Regions from separate parts of the Blautia massiliensis (ex Durand et al. 2017) genome, predicted to be linked through region 3. Evidence: riboswitches for the same ligand, from Rfam matches in the RefSeq annotation. Region 3 holds a riboswitch; each other region holds the start of a gene.

Region 1 (4,128 bases), 1.1 Mb from region 3:
CAGATCCGCTGTATTAATTTAGAATCAGATTGCGAGGGTGAACAGTCATGAAGAAAAGGATATTATGTCTGACACTGGCGCTCATCATCAGCGGAGCACAGGTAGTCAGCGTAAGCGCAACAAGAGAAGATGAGGCAGCACTTCAGCAGGAGATGGATGCGACCAACGAACAGCTGAATGCGACTTATTCCAGATTGGATGAGCTTTCCTCACAGAAGTCACAGATTGAAGGCGAGATTTCAACTCTTGATGCCAATCTTGTAAACGTGATGGTTTCGATCCAGACACTGGAGGGAGATATCTCCAATAAGGAAGCCGACATTGCATCTACACAGACCAACCTTGAGAAGGCCAAAAATGCCAAGCAGAAACAGTATGAGGCAATGAAGAAACGTATCCAGTATCTCTATGAGAAGGGTGGAGACGATGCATGGTTCCAGATGATGCTGAATGCAGAGAACCTGTCTGACCTTCTTACAAGAGCAGAGTACACACAGAAGACTTATGAGCAGGACCGTAAGAGTCTTGAAAAATATTCCAATACGATCCAGCAGGTGGCAAACCTGGAGACACAGTACACACAGGAGAAGGCAGAGCTGGAGGGAATGAAGCAGGAATATGAGGCAGAGTCCCAGAACCTGCAGGCACAGCTGGATGAGAAGCGTGCCACATCCGCAGATTATGATAATGAGATCGCCTACGCACAGCAGCAGGCTACAGATTATGCAAACCTTCTTGCCGAGCAGACTGCAGAGCTTCAGAGATTAGAGGCTGAGCGTATTGCGGCAGAGGAAGAAGCAAGACGTCAGGCCGAGGCTGAAGCAGCAGCGAGAGCACAGGCTGAGGCAGAAGAGGAAGCAAGACGCCAGGCAGAGCAGGAAGCACAGCAGGATGAGGCGGACGCGAGCGAAGACGTACAGCACGATGAGGACGGCGACGTGATCGAGAATGCAGATGAGGATACTGCAGAAGATGACACCGGGGATGTGGATGAAGATGCAGACAATGGTGAGAATGATGATGCGTCCGAGGATACTGAGAATACAGAGGATAATGCAGACGCAGATTACGATAACAGCACAGATGCATCTGAAGAAAGTGCAGAGGACACTTCTGCTGAAGCGGATACATCTTCCGACAGTGACAGTTCTTCTTACGGCAGTGGCTCCGGATCTTCTGTTGTGAATTATGCCACACAGTTTGTGGGAAATCCTTACGTATGGGGCGGAACAAGCCTTACCAATGGTGCAGACTGCTCCGGATTTGTACAGAGCGTCTATGCGAACTTCGGAGTCAGCCTCCCGAGAACCTCCTATGAGCAGCAGAATGCAGGTACAGAAGTATCCTATGCAGATGCACAGCCGGGAGATCTGATCTGCTATGGCGGACACGTGGCTATTTACATGGGTAATGGCCAGATCGTTCATGCATCGAACTCTCAGGACGGGATCAAGATCAGCAATGATGCTACATACAGAACAATTGTATCTGTAAGACGTCTTGTATAATAAGAACGTACAACAGAAAATAAAAATACAGCAGCCCGACAGCAGTTTGTCGGGCTGTTTTTGACGTCGGAAAAAAATATTGAAAACCCATGAAACGGAGTGAACAGTAACAAAATATGCTCAAAAATGTATAAATATTGAAAACAGTATTGACATATAATTAACAGGATGTTATTATAATGTCAGTATAATTCCATATTGAACATAGCAAGTGCTGAGGATAGCTGACAGTTATATATTGATTATCAGAAGTCCACAGAAAAGGGAATCAGGTGTGAAACCTGAGCGATCCGGTCACTGTAACGGCGGAGCGAATCTCATAGTCCATTGTACGTATGTATGAGAAGGAGAGAGGAGCCATGATCCCGGAGCCAGGAAACCTGCTTGTTATGGCGAGGTTAAACTTCCGTGTAAAGTGTAACAACCATTTCAGGGACTCCGCACCCCTGGGACGTTGTCTACTTTTTTACGAGAGTAGGCATTTTTTATGGAATGCGCCTGTTCATATGAATTATACATGATTAAATGGCAGGCGATACTACTCCGGATACATTCGTTCCCTCCGCGCACTCATGAACGGATTATATTTCTACCCCGGGGTGGCATCGCTACCTCTTTTTTATAGGAAAAAATTATGTGTGGTTATGTCAGGAGAGGAGAAAAGAGCCATGGAGAAACCATACTGGGAAGGCAAAGAATACTCTTACTTCAGCCACAAAAACTGTGAGTATTTTCCGTGCCATAAAGGAGCAGATCCGGAGAACTTCAATTGTCTGTTCTGTTATTGTCCTTTATATGCACTGGGAGATAAATGTGGTGGTAATTTCCACTTTACGGAAAGCGGGATCAAAGACTGCACCGAATGCAAGCTTCCTCACAGAAGAGAAAATTTCGGATATGTTACAGGTAAATATAGCGAGCTTGCGGAAATTGTACGGAAGCAGCGGGAAAAATAAAAAACAGGCCAGTTCAGATACAGGAAAATGTATATTCCTGTGTTTGAACTGGCCTGTTTTGTTTGGGGGGACAATATCTGTTATCTGGCGGAAAAGATACAGAAGATCATTCTCTGGTTTGGAGAAAAACCTTGAGTCTGGGAATCTGGTTGTTGAGAATCAGCTGTTCCGGGAACATGGCCTGATGAACAAACTCAGCGGCACAGGTAAAATCTCCGATATGCTCCGGGCCATGGCTGTCACTGGAAAGAAGCAGCGGCAGATCATATTTGCGGCAGCATCGAAGGATCTCGAAACAGTTTTCTCTTGTGTCGCCACGATAGCCATAAGGTGCAAGAGAAGCTTCGTTGATCTCAAAGATCGTGCCGGTTTCCCTGGCAGCCCTTGCAAGCGCATCATAATTAACCGGGTAATGAGTGTTATCACTATGTCCGAGGATCTTTACACAGGGGTTTTTCATTACATTGATATAAGCTTCTGTGTTTTCGGCTCTGGTACCGCAGCGGTAATTCCAGGCATGCATGCTGGCAATGGCGTAATCAAGTTTACGTAATAATTCCTGATCTAAATCTACCGTTCCGCTGCGGTCAAGGATATTCAGTTCAATTCCGTAGAGTAATTCTACACCGAAATGTTTTTTGGGAGAATAGGTAAGGCTGCGGAAATAGGAGGAAGTTCCGGCTGCCAGAGTGCCGGGACCGTGATCCGTGATCCCGAGAAGCCGGAGACCTTTCTCGGCAGCTGCGCGTGCCATGTTTGTGATGGTACATTCCGTGCCGTGACCACTGGCGATGGAGTGGGTATGCATATCAGAAAGATACATAAAAATACACCTCTTTTACTGTTTGAGAACATGTGGCAGAGCGGAATACGAATGTCCGCTTTGCATAAATTTTTTCTGAAAAACAAAGGAATTCCTATATAAATCCAAGTATGGCAGAGCAGAAAAACAAAGTCAATAGAGAAAAACATAAAAATACAAAAAACAAATAAAATCAACAGGACGCAACCGATAAAAACCACAAAAACAGCTAGAAACACATGTTGGATTTCGTTGACATCGAAGTAGGGGTAAGGTATAATAAAACTACATGAGCACATAGCCGGACAGGAGCGGTTCTGGAAGCGCAGAGGCAGACAGATCACCAGAAACAACCGGTTATGAGAAAGGAGAATCATGGAGAAATTTCATATAGCAAATGTTCCGAAAACAGACAGGATCACACATCTTGTAGATAATCTTTATGCAAAGATGCCGGTGATCGAATCCGCCAGAGCAAAACTGATCACAGAGTCTTACAAAGCAACAGAAGACGAGCCGATCATCACCCGCAGAGCCAAGGCATTTGCCCACATCCTGCACAACATTCCGATCATCATCCGTGATGAGGAGCTGATCGTCGGAAGCAGCACTTTGGCGCCGAGAGGCTGTCAGACGTTTCCGGAGTATTCTTTCCAGTGGCTGGAGGATGAGCTGGATACAGTGGCTACCAGAACAGCCGATCCATTTTATATTGCGGAGGAAACCAAGGCGGAGCTCCGTGAGGTACATAAATACTGGAAAGGCAAGACTACCAGTGAGCTTGCAACCTCCTACATGGCACCGGAAGCGATTCTTGCCATTGACCACAATATTTTTACACCCGGAAACTATTTCTACAATG
Region 2 (4,128 bases), 1.7 Mb from region 3:
CGTCAGCATCAGTGCCAGAAATTTTTTTCTCTGCATATCTTTTACTCCCTTTGCTGTCACTCACCGTTATATTCCGCACCGACATCCGCGCCAAGACCATTGCAGGTAAAGCACCACACAATGTCGTCTCCGTCCTCCAGTGTGTACTTGGAACATCCGTAATTCGGGAACCATCCGTTTACTTTATACATCCATCCGGACTGTGCTCCACAGTCAAATTCATACAGGTTGTTGATTCCCTGAATATAGTAACTGTCATACATAGGCGTCCAGGAATATTCCAGCTGGATTCCGGCGTACTCACAAACTCTCTGAAGTACTTCAAAAACGGTTTCTCCCTCTGTAAACTCTACGGTACTGGTATCCAGGATCACTCCGTTTGCCGGCACATAAGCTTCTTTTCCGGCTGTCAGATTGTCCATATTATTAAGGATGGTATCGCAGAGGATCGTGATGGTACACTGCTTGGTATCCTGAGAATCCCCGTCACCGGAACCATCATCAGAACTGCCGTCATCGGATACATCTCCATCACTGCCTGCGGTGTCTTCTCCGGAAGAATCCGTCTCATCCTGAGAAGCATCCGGTGTATATTCCTGTGTTGTGTTCTCTCCGCTGCCTGCAGTGTCTACGGTATTTCCGTCTGTTGTATCGGAATTCTGTTTCGCAGATCCATCTGCAGACTTTTTATCATCCGATTTTTCTGAAGTCTTCGGAATCTTGTTTGTAGAATTTAAACTCTTCTCAAGAGCTGCTTTCTTCTCTGCGGCTCTGTCATCCAGAACTTTCTGAAGTTCCTCCGGTGTAAAACATAAACTGTCTTTATCTGCGCATCCCAGCAGCTGCTGGATCATATATTCATTTAATGCTCCTGCTGAGATCTTACTTGTTTCTACTTTCCAGCTTCCGTCCTCACTTTTTGTCATCTGAGCACTTTCGCCGGCTGTTACGGTTGTGGTTTTTCCGTCCGCTCCGGCCAGTTCCACTTCATCCTTAAATACATACACAGCGCCACTTCCGGACTGTGCGCTTACGGAAAAGACTCCTGTCTCAAAGGTAAGCGTATTTTCATCAAGAGCGATCTCTGCTTTTCCCACAGAATCCGTAAGATCCGCAAAAACCTCTCCCTGATCCGCAGTAAGTTTCAAATTGTTTTTTTCTACGGATTCCGCAGTAAGTTTCGTATTTGCGTTAAGTGAAAGTGTATTGTTTTCTCCGGCTGAAAGCTCCGCTGTGGTTCCGTTCTTCGTCTCAAGAATATCTCCGGCTCTCAATGCCACATTTTTTTCCAGGCCGTAGCCCACACCGTTTCTCTGAATATTGGCCACACCTTTTACGTTCTTTGTCATAAGAACGCTGTCCGATCCTTTATCAAACCATCCTTTCAGATTTCCCACTGCCATCACTCCGCATCCGGCAATGACCAGGATCAGTACTACCATGATCACATTAAACAGCGTCTTTTTCCTCTTACTTTCCATTCTTCCTCCTTTTCTCTGCACAAAAAAAGCAACAAAAAAGGTAACGGAAAATAATCCCTCTTTTCCAAGGGGATTCCGTTACCTGATAGATGTTCCTATGCGCAAACCAATGCTTCTACCTTACATGAAAGAAAAACCGCCCGCCGACTGTACGGCATCGCACTTACATGTACAGGAATCACACCTGTTTGCACGTCTTTCTTTTCTATGAAATTTTATACTGAAATTATAGTTTATTTCCTCTTGTCTGTCAAACGAAAACCCGGAAAACAATTGTATCTGTCCTTTTTCTGTGATATAATAATCAGACACCCAAAAATATTAAATATAGACGTTTTCAAGTTCCAGTTTTTTCCTGCAGAAAACCGGATTAAAAGGGAATAAGGTGAGAATCCTCAACAGACGTGCTACTGTATTTGCTTAGTTTATCCGTGAACCATTGTACTTTATCGTATGAGAAGGGGATAAACGTGACTGCATAAGTCAGGAGATCTGCTTGGAAATACTACCGGCTATTACACGTATGATAAATGGAGAATTCTTTTTTGACATCGTATCTGCCTGTGATGCGGTGTCTTTTTTTATGTTAAAGGAAACTTTTTTATGTCAGGTACTTATTACAGATCCAGTCGTGTCATTTCCAAAAACAATGCAAGAAACTATCTTTCCTCAAATGTAAAGATCCCTGCGCCAATTGAATATATCGCGTCGGAAGCTTTTCAGAAAAAGACCAAGATCTCCTCTGTCTGTTTTCCGGACACGCTTAAAAATATCGGCGCCAGAACCTTTCAGGGCTGCACTCTTCTGAAAGAAGTATTGCTTCCCACCCAGGTGGAAAATATGGGATCCAACGTATTTTCTCAATGTAATTCCCTGAAAAAAGTCATTCTTCCTCAGGCACTTTCTTCTATCCCGAGAGCCGCCTTTCAGGAGAACCGAAAGCTTGGATGTGTGATCTTTCCCCATGATTCACAGATTTCCCGGATCCGCTCCGAAGCTTTTTCACAGTGTACCTCCCTGGAATCCCTTCAGCTGTCTTCCGCACTTACCCTCATCGAGGACCGTGCTTTTTACCGCTGTAAAAATCTCCGTTCCGTGGATTTCCCGGAAGGTCTGAAACGTATCGGAAAAGAGGCTTTTTATTTTTGTGCCATAGAAGAACTTCATCTTCCCCAGTCCCTGGAATTTTTGGACGAAAGCGCATTTTTTAAGTGTATGAATCTTACTTATGTCTGTCTTCCCACAAATATCCATTATATCGGCAAATGGGTATTCCACGGATGTAACCGTATGAAATATCTGGAGATCCGACACGATCCCGATTTTATCGGGCCATGGATCATCAACCGTGCCTGTACCATCCGGTGTTATAAAGGTTCCAAAGTAGATGAATATTGTAAGGAATTTGATTTTAAAGTTGAATATTTATGATCAAAAGCGGCATTTTTTCACATTTCATTCTGTGAAAAAATGCCGCTTTTATTTTTCAGGGGATAACAGCTTTATTTAACTGTTACCTTGCATGTTACTTTTTTGCTTCCGCTCTTTACGGTGATCACTGCTGTTCCTGCTTTTTTTGCTGTGATCACACCTGTGCTGCTTACGGTTGCCACGTTCTTATTGGAAGAAGTGTAAGTAATCTTCTCACCGGATGTGAACGGTGTACGTACCGGTTTCAGGGTTGTCTTTGCTCCTTTTTTCAGAGTAAGGGCAGATTTTACACCTGTGATCTTTGTTGTTTTTACTGTAGATTTCTGAACAGTTACTGTGATATAAGCTTGCTTTCCGCTCTTTAAGGTTACGGAAACTTTTGCTGTACCAGCTGTTTTTCCGGCTTTAATCACACCTTTGCTGCTTACAGTTACGATCTTTTTGTTGGTAGTTCCCCATGCCTTTACAGCATCACCGTTGGCAAGTCCTGTTACTTTCACTCTGGATGTGGACTGATTTACTTTCAGAGTGATCTTTGTTGCGTTCAGTTTCAGGGTTGGAGTCAGTTTTTTGCCGTAAGGTCTGGTTGTCTTTGTTTTATAACCGCATTTGGAGCAGACTTTTGTCTGTACTGCCGGTTTGAATACGGTTGCTTTTGTTGTTTTCCAGGTGTAAGTATGTCTTGTCTTCGGGATACTTACTGTCTTTGTTGCGCCGCAGACTGTACAGGTATATGTTTTCACACCTGCTGTTGTACAGGTAGCTGCTTTTGTTACTTTACCTTTGTCATAGGTATGTGCTGCATATCCGTTCTTTCTCTCATTGCTGGAGATGTTGCACCAGGAATTTTCGTTTTTGGAATTTGCACATTCATGCCAGTGGGCGTTTTTGTCAAATGTCCATGCTGTCTCCCAGACATGATTCTCTTCTTCCGGATAGTAGTCTGTGTAATGAAGAACGATCTGGTCATTGTTCTTTACTTCCTGCTCGGAAACTCCAAGATCCGGATAAGAGCCGTTTAATGTATACATCCATCCGCTGTATTTTCCGTTTGTAAACTCGCCAAGTGTAACATCACCTTTTGTGATGGACGCAATGTAGTTTCCGGATGGATTCTCGCATGTCATGTTGTTGGCAAGTAATGCTGCGTCAATGACATCTTTTGCCGTAGAGCCTTCTACAACGGTATACTCACTCTGCTCCAGCCAGGTCTCCA
Region 3 (4,128 bases):
CCGTCGTATCTGGAACATTTGACCTTGCAGAAATATTATCCCACTCTTCTTTCGTACCAGGATAACAAATACCTATCAAATTTTCACAATTTCTAAATGTTCCAACATACATTTTTACATCTTTAGTAGTAAAAGCAACTTTTGTTAGTCCCGATCCTTTGAAAGCGCCACCACCTAAACGTACTACATCTGAAAAATCAAAGTTTCTTAAAGATGCACATGATTCAAAGGCATATCCTTCGACTCTTTTTACTCCAGTAATAGAACATTCGGATAACGCTATACAACCTGCAAATACATTAGATGGTACTTCCTCCACAGGTGTTTCACATTGAAATGATTCAAGACTACTGCATTTGTAAAATGATTGCTCACCCCAATTTATAATATTTTTAACAGATACCGACTTTAATTGTGTGCAACTTTCAAATGCAGATTCTCCTATTTCAACTTGGTCTTTTTCAAATATAGCTTGCTCTATACCAGTTTCTGCCATTCCTTGGCTCTTTATATCTTCTATTGCATTTAAATTTATTGCTTTAAGATTTGAATCTTTATAAAATGCAGATTCTCCAATCGCTGTAACTGTAGATGCAAGTTGCACTTCTTTAAGATTTGGCCAATCTCCCAATTTATTACTGAAATTATTATTTCCTATCTTAGTGATGCCCTCACCTATTACAACTTTTTCTATTTCTTTCGTTTTATCTTTTAACGCTAAAGCCCACTGTGCAGTACTGCCTGACTGATTATTATCTGGCAATGCTGCTGTTCCCGAACATTTAAAGTATAATGTCTTATCACTTTCATCATACTTAAAAGAAATACTGGATTCTTTCTCCAATGTCGTCCAGCCATCCTCAGATGTTTCACCATCACCTACTGCAACAACACTACCGCTTCCATCTCCAAAATCTTCCTCGATATCAGGAAATTGTGCAGTATCAAAATCATCAGTTGCTTCTGCTGTTGTAGCCACCTCATCAATATCATCTTCAATAAAATCAGTGTCCGCTGCTTCGTCATCAAAAGACTCCTCTTCTAATAAGTCTTCTGAGACTTCTTCTATAACTTGGGTTTCATCAGAAGAAGCCATTACTGGGCTGGATACCGAAAATGCCATTGAAAGGCTTAAGATAACTGCTAAATATTTTCTTTTCATCACTGATTATCCTCTTTTGCCGGAGTTCCCCAAGCAAACTCAGAATGATCATAGCTTAATACCATAGAAAAGACATCATCATCCTTTAAATTAGCTGGTACTAATGTCTCACCTAATGTAGTCTCCGGATATTTTGCAACATCATATCCAAGATTATCTCCTGTATACCACATCCAAGAATCTCCCTTCCAAATAGCACCAATTGTATTACCTGCTGCGTCTTTGTTTACATTATGATTTGCACCATTATTTTCCCACAGAATATCGCCATATCCAACAGATGTTAAATAATTACCATTCCATGTTGTACTTAATCCTTCATCCTTTGCCATCTGAAGTGCTTTCTTATAAGTCATACCAGAAGTTACACCCGTTACTTTTACTACCGGATTCAAGCCAAACGGATTTGGTGTTACAGTTCCTTCATAGGTATTTGTCGAACTGGTCTGTGTCCACTTTCTTACATAAACATTCATGGTTGCTGCTGATGCCATTACGCTGGAACTTAATGTCATTGCTGATGCTAATGCTACGGCTGCTAATTTTTTAAAAGTTTTTCTCATTGTTTGTTCTCCTTTTTCAAATACTCTTTTATCAGTTCTCCTTAGGACAACGGTTTCTGTCCCGTACAGATCGCATGTCTGGACCTGCCTTTCTCCTCCTCTCCCTTATTGGGAATATCCTGATATCTGGGATGTACTGAATAACGTACGGTTTTACAAAAAAAGAGCCGCACCCTACTCATGGCACGACCCAGTCACAAAATACCGTGCCACCCTGAAACCGAGGGCTTATGCACAATATTATAGAAATAGACCTGACTTGTAGCTTTTGCTCATCACAGTAGCGTTCCTGTGTCGGATTCTCACCGAACTTCCTATATATGAGTCTTTGACGAACCACTCATATATAAAATTCCTACAATATCACCTTGCTACTAGCATAACTTTTTTTCCATATTTTGTCAATTATTTTGCCTTGAAATAATACAAAACGTCATTTATTTTTATAGACAAGTTTCGAGAAAAATCGACATTTTTACCCTATTCTAAAGATAGCACAAACTAACATCTTTTTCTTTTTCTGCGGTCATATTCCGTTAAAAATACCATTTTATGCCATTTTTTGCAACAAAAAAAGGCCTTTCCAGGACAGTGTTCTGTCTTAGAAAGACCTGAAATTCAAATTGCTTTACCCTTCAAAAATCTGTTCTGCTTTTTCCTCCTGCTTTTCACACCATATGACCAGACGTTTGGAGGCATCTGTTCCACAGGTAGAAAGCAGTAGCGTTGGAACTTCCTCCTGCGTTCCAAGTAAGAAAGCATCTCCATCTGCCGGTGTATACTCGCATTTTACGATCACAAAGATCCATACCCCTTCATACGGAAGATACAGATAGAGGATATGGTGTTCTTTTAAAAATTCATCGTCAAGGAAATTTCGAAGTCCGCGGAACATGCTGCCATCTTTCATATTGTGGCCATAAATGATGTTCTTGTCATCAGAAAAATCGGCATCGTTATCGGAATCCAGGAAAATGGCCCCTGCCACATGTTCTGCCTTTTTAAAAGTATGTGTCAGGTAATAGGAGTCATCATTTCCCTGGACTACCGGGTAATCAATGCTGGTATCCGGGATCCGGATCCATGCAACGATATCCGGATTGATCTTTTTTAATGCCTTAAAATCAACCACGGTCTGTTTCCCATCGCTTCCGTCTGTTCCTTCTGTGTGGTCATCCTCATCTGTTTCCTTGACGTATGTACGCAGGTCTTCATATTCCTGCACACCTTCCCGGTACATAAAGTAAATGCCAAAACCGGTACATACGCAAAAGCTGAGTACCATCAGGCAGACTGCCACGATCATGATTTCTTTTATGTGTCTCATACAAACCTCCGATTATTCTTCCTGGAAAAAGGGCTGCCGGTAAATCGAGCAGCCCTGAACCGTATTCCTTAATTTCCTTTTTTCTTCTTATACCAGATCACGCCACCAATGCCGCAGGCAGAAAGGACTGCCAGAAGGATCGGAAGCCAGATGTTGGTGCTGTCCCCTGTTTTCGGGCTGTTTCCTGTCGGTGTGCTGCCGGAAGGGGATTTGGTGTTTTTGATCTCTTTTACGATCTCGATCACCTTGGTTTTTCCGTCTTTGTATTCAAAGCGGATCTCTTCTTTTTTGCTGCTTAATTCATAACCATTTGGTGCTTTGGTCTCTACCAGGATATATTCCACGGTTTTCTCTACTTTTCCATTTTTATAAGTAGCAATCGGAATCTTGCCGCTTGTCGCTGTTCCGGTCTTATCCGTTACCAGTTTTTCTACGACTTTTCCACTTTCCTTTTCACGCAGTTCAAATTCTGCTCCTGGAAGGGCTGCCTTGCTGGTGGAATCGGTCTTTTTGATGACCAGTTTTCCATACGGATGTGCGTCCTTCATTTTGACTTTCTGGATTTTTCCAGTATCTTTTACCGTAAATTTCACATCTTCCGCAATGAGGTATCCATCCGGGGCCTGCTCTTCACGAAGGGTGTATTTGCCTACCGGAAGTTTTTCGACCATATGCGGTTTATCCGTAGAAGTCCAGCTGTCAACTTTCTTTCCGTCTTTATCCAGGATGATCAGTTTCGCTCCCGGCACCTCGCTGGAATCCGTAATGTCTTTCTTGCTGATTTCCACTTTGGTCACATCATCAAGCATCTGGTGTTTCTGTACTTCTTTTGTGTTTTCGACGGTAAATTCGATGCTTTCCGCAGTCACATAACCATCTGCCGGCTTTGTTTCTGTCATCTTGTATTTCTTTCCTACGATAAGGCCCTTGATGATATGCGCTTCCTCTTTGGACACCCATTCATCCACCGTATTTCCATCCTCATCTGTTACTTTTAAGGATGCTCCCGGAAGTTCTTTTTTGTCTGTCAGGTCTGCTTTGGAAAGCTCTACTGTGGTCTGTTCATCTTCAAAGGT

Evidence for each region. A riboswitch is a leader RNA that binds a small molecule or an ion and turns the genes downstream of it on or off. The one in region 3 is predicted to bind cobalamin.
Region 1: it holds a riboswitch for cobalamin, as region 3 does, so the genes downstream of both, V9W66_RS13850 (cysteine-rich small domain-containing protein) here and V9W66_RS19105 (hypothetical protein) in region 3, are expected to answer to the same signal.
Region 2: it holds a riboswitch for cobalamin, as region 3 does, so the genes downstream of both, V9W66_RS11090 (leucine-rich repeat domain-containing protein) here and V9W66_RS19105 (hypothetical protein) in region 3, are expected to answer to the same signal.

The regions. Positions count from the first base shown of each region.
Region 1 covers NZ_CP146725.1:2,962,338-2,966,465, forward strand. The annotation lists gene V9W66_RS13845 (C40 family peptidase) at 48-1,508, shown strand; cobalamin riboswitch at 1,741-1,910, shown strand; gene V9W66_RS13850 (cysteine-rich small domain-containing protein) at 2,177-2,464, shown strand; gene V9W66_RS13855 (phosphatase) at 2,571-3,287, opposite strand; gene V9W66_RS13860 (glycyl radical protein) at 3,642-4,128, shown strand, end outside.
Region 2 covers NZ_CP146725.1:2,311,176-2,315,303, reverse strand. The annotation lists gene V9W66_RS11100 (prenyltransferase/squalene oxidase repeat-containing protein) at 1-36, opposite strand, end outside; gene V9W66_RS11095 (DUF4430 domain-containing protein) at 57-1,481, opposite strand; cobalamin riboswitch at 1,804-1,995, shown strand; gene V9W66_RS11090 (leucine-rich repeat domain-containing protein) at 2,085-2,912, shown strand; gene V9W66_RS11085 (DUF4430 domain-containing protein) at 2,984-4,128, opposite strand, start outside.
Region 3 covers NZ_CP146725.1:4,039,819-4,043,946, reverse strand. The annotation lists gene V9W66_RS19110 (leucine-rich repeat protein) at 1-1,162, opposite strand, end outside; gene V9W66_RS19105 (hypothetical protein) at 1,162-1,725, opposite strand; adenosylcobalamin (AdoCbl) riboswitch at 1,928-2,055, opposite strand; gene srtB (class B sortase) at 2,354-3,052, opposite strand; partial or broken gene V9W66_RS19095 (SpaA isopeptide-forming pilin-related protein) at 3,121-4,128, opposite strand, start outside.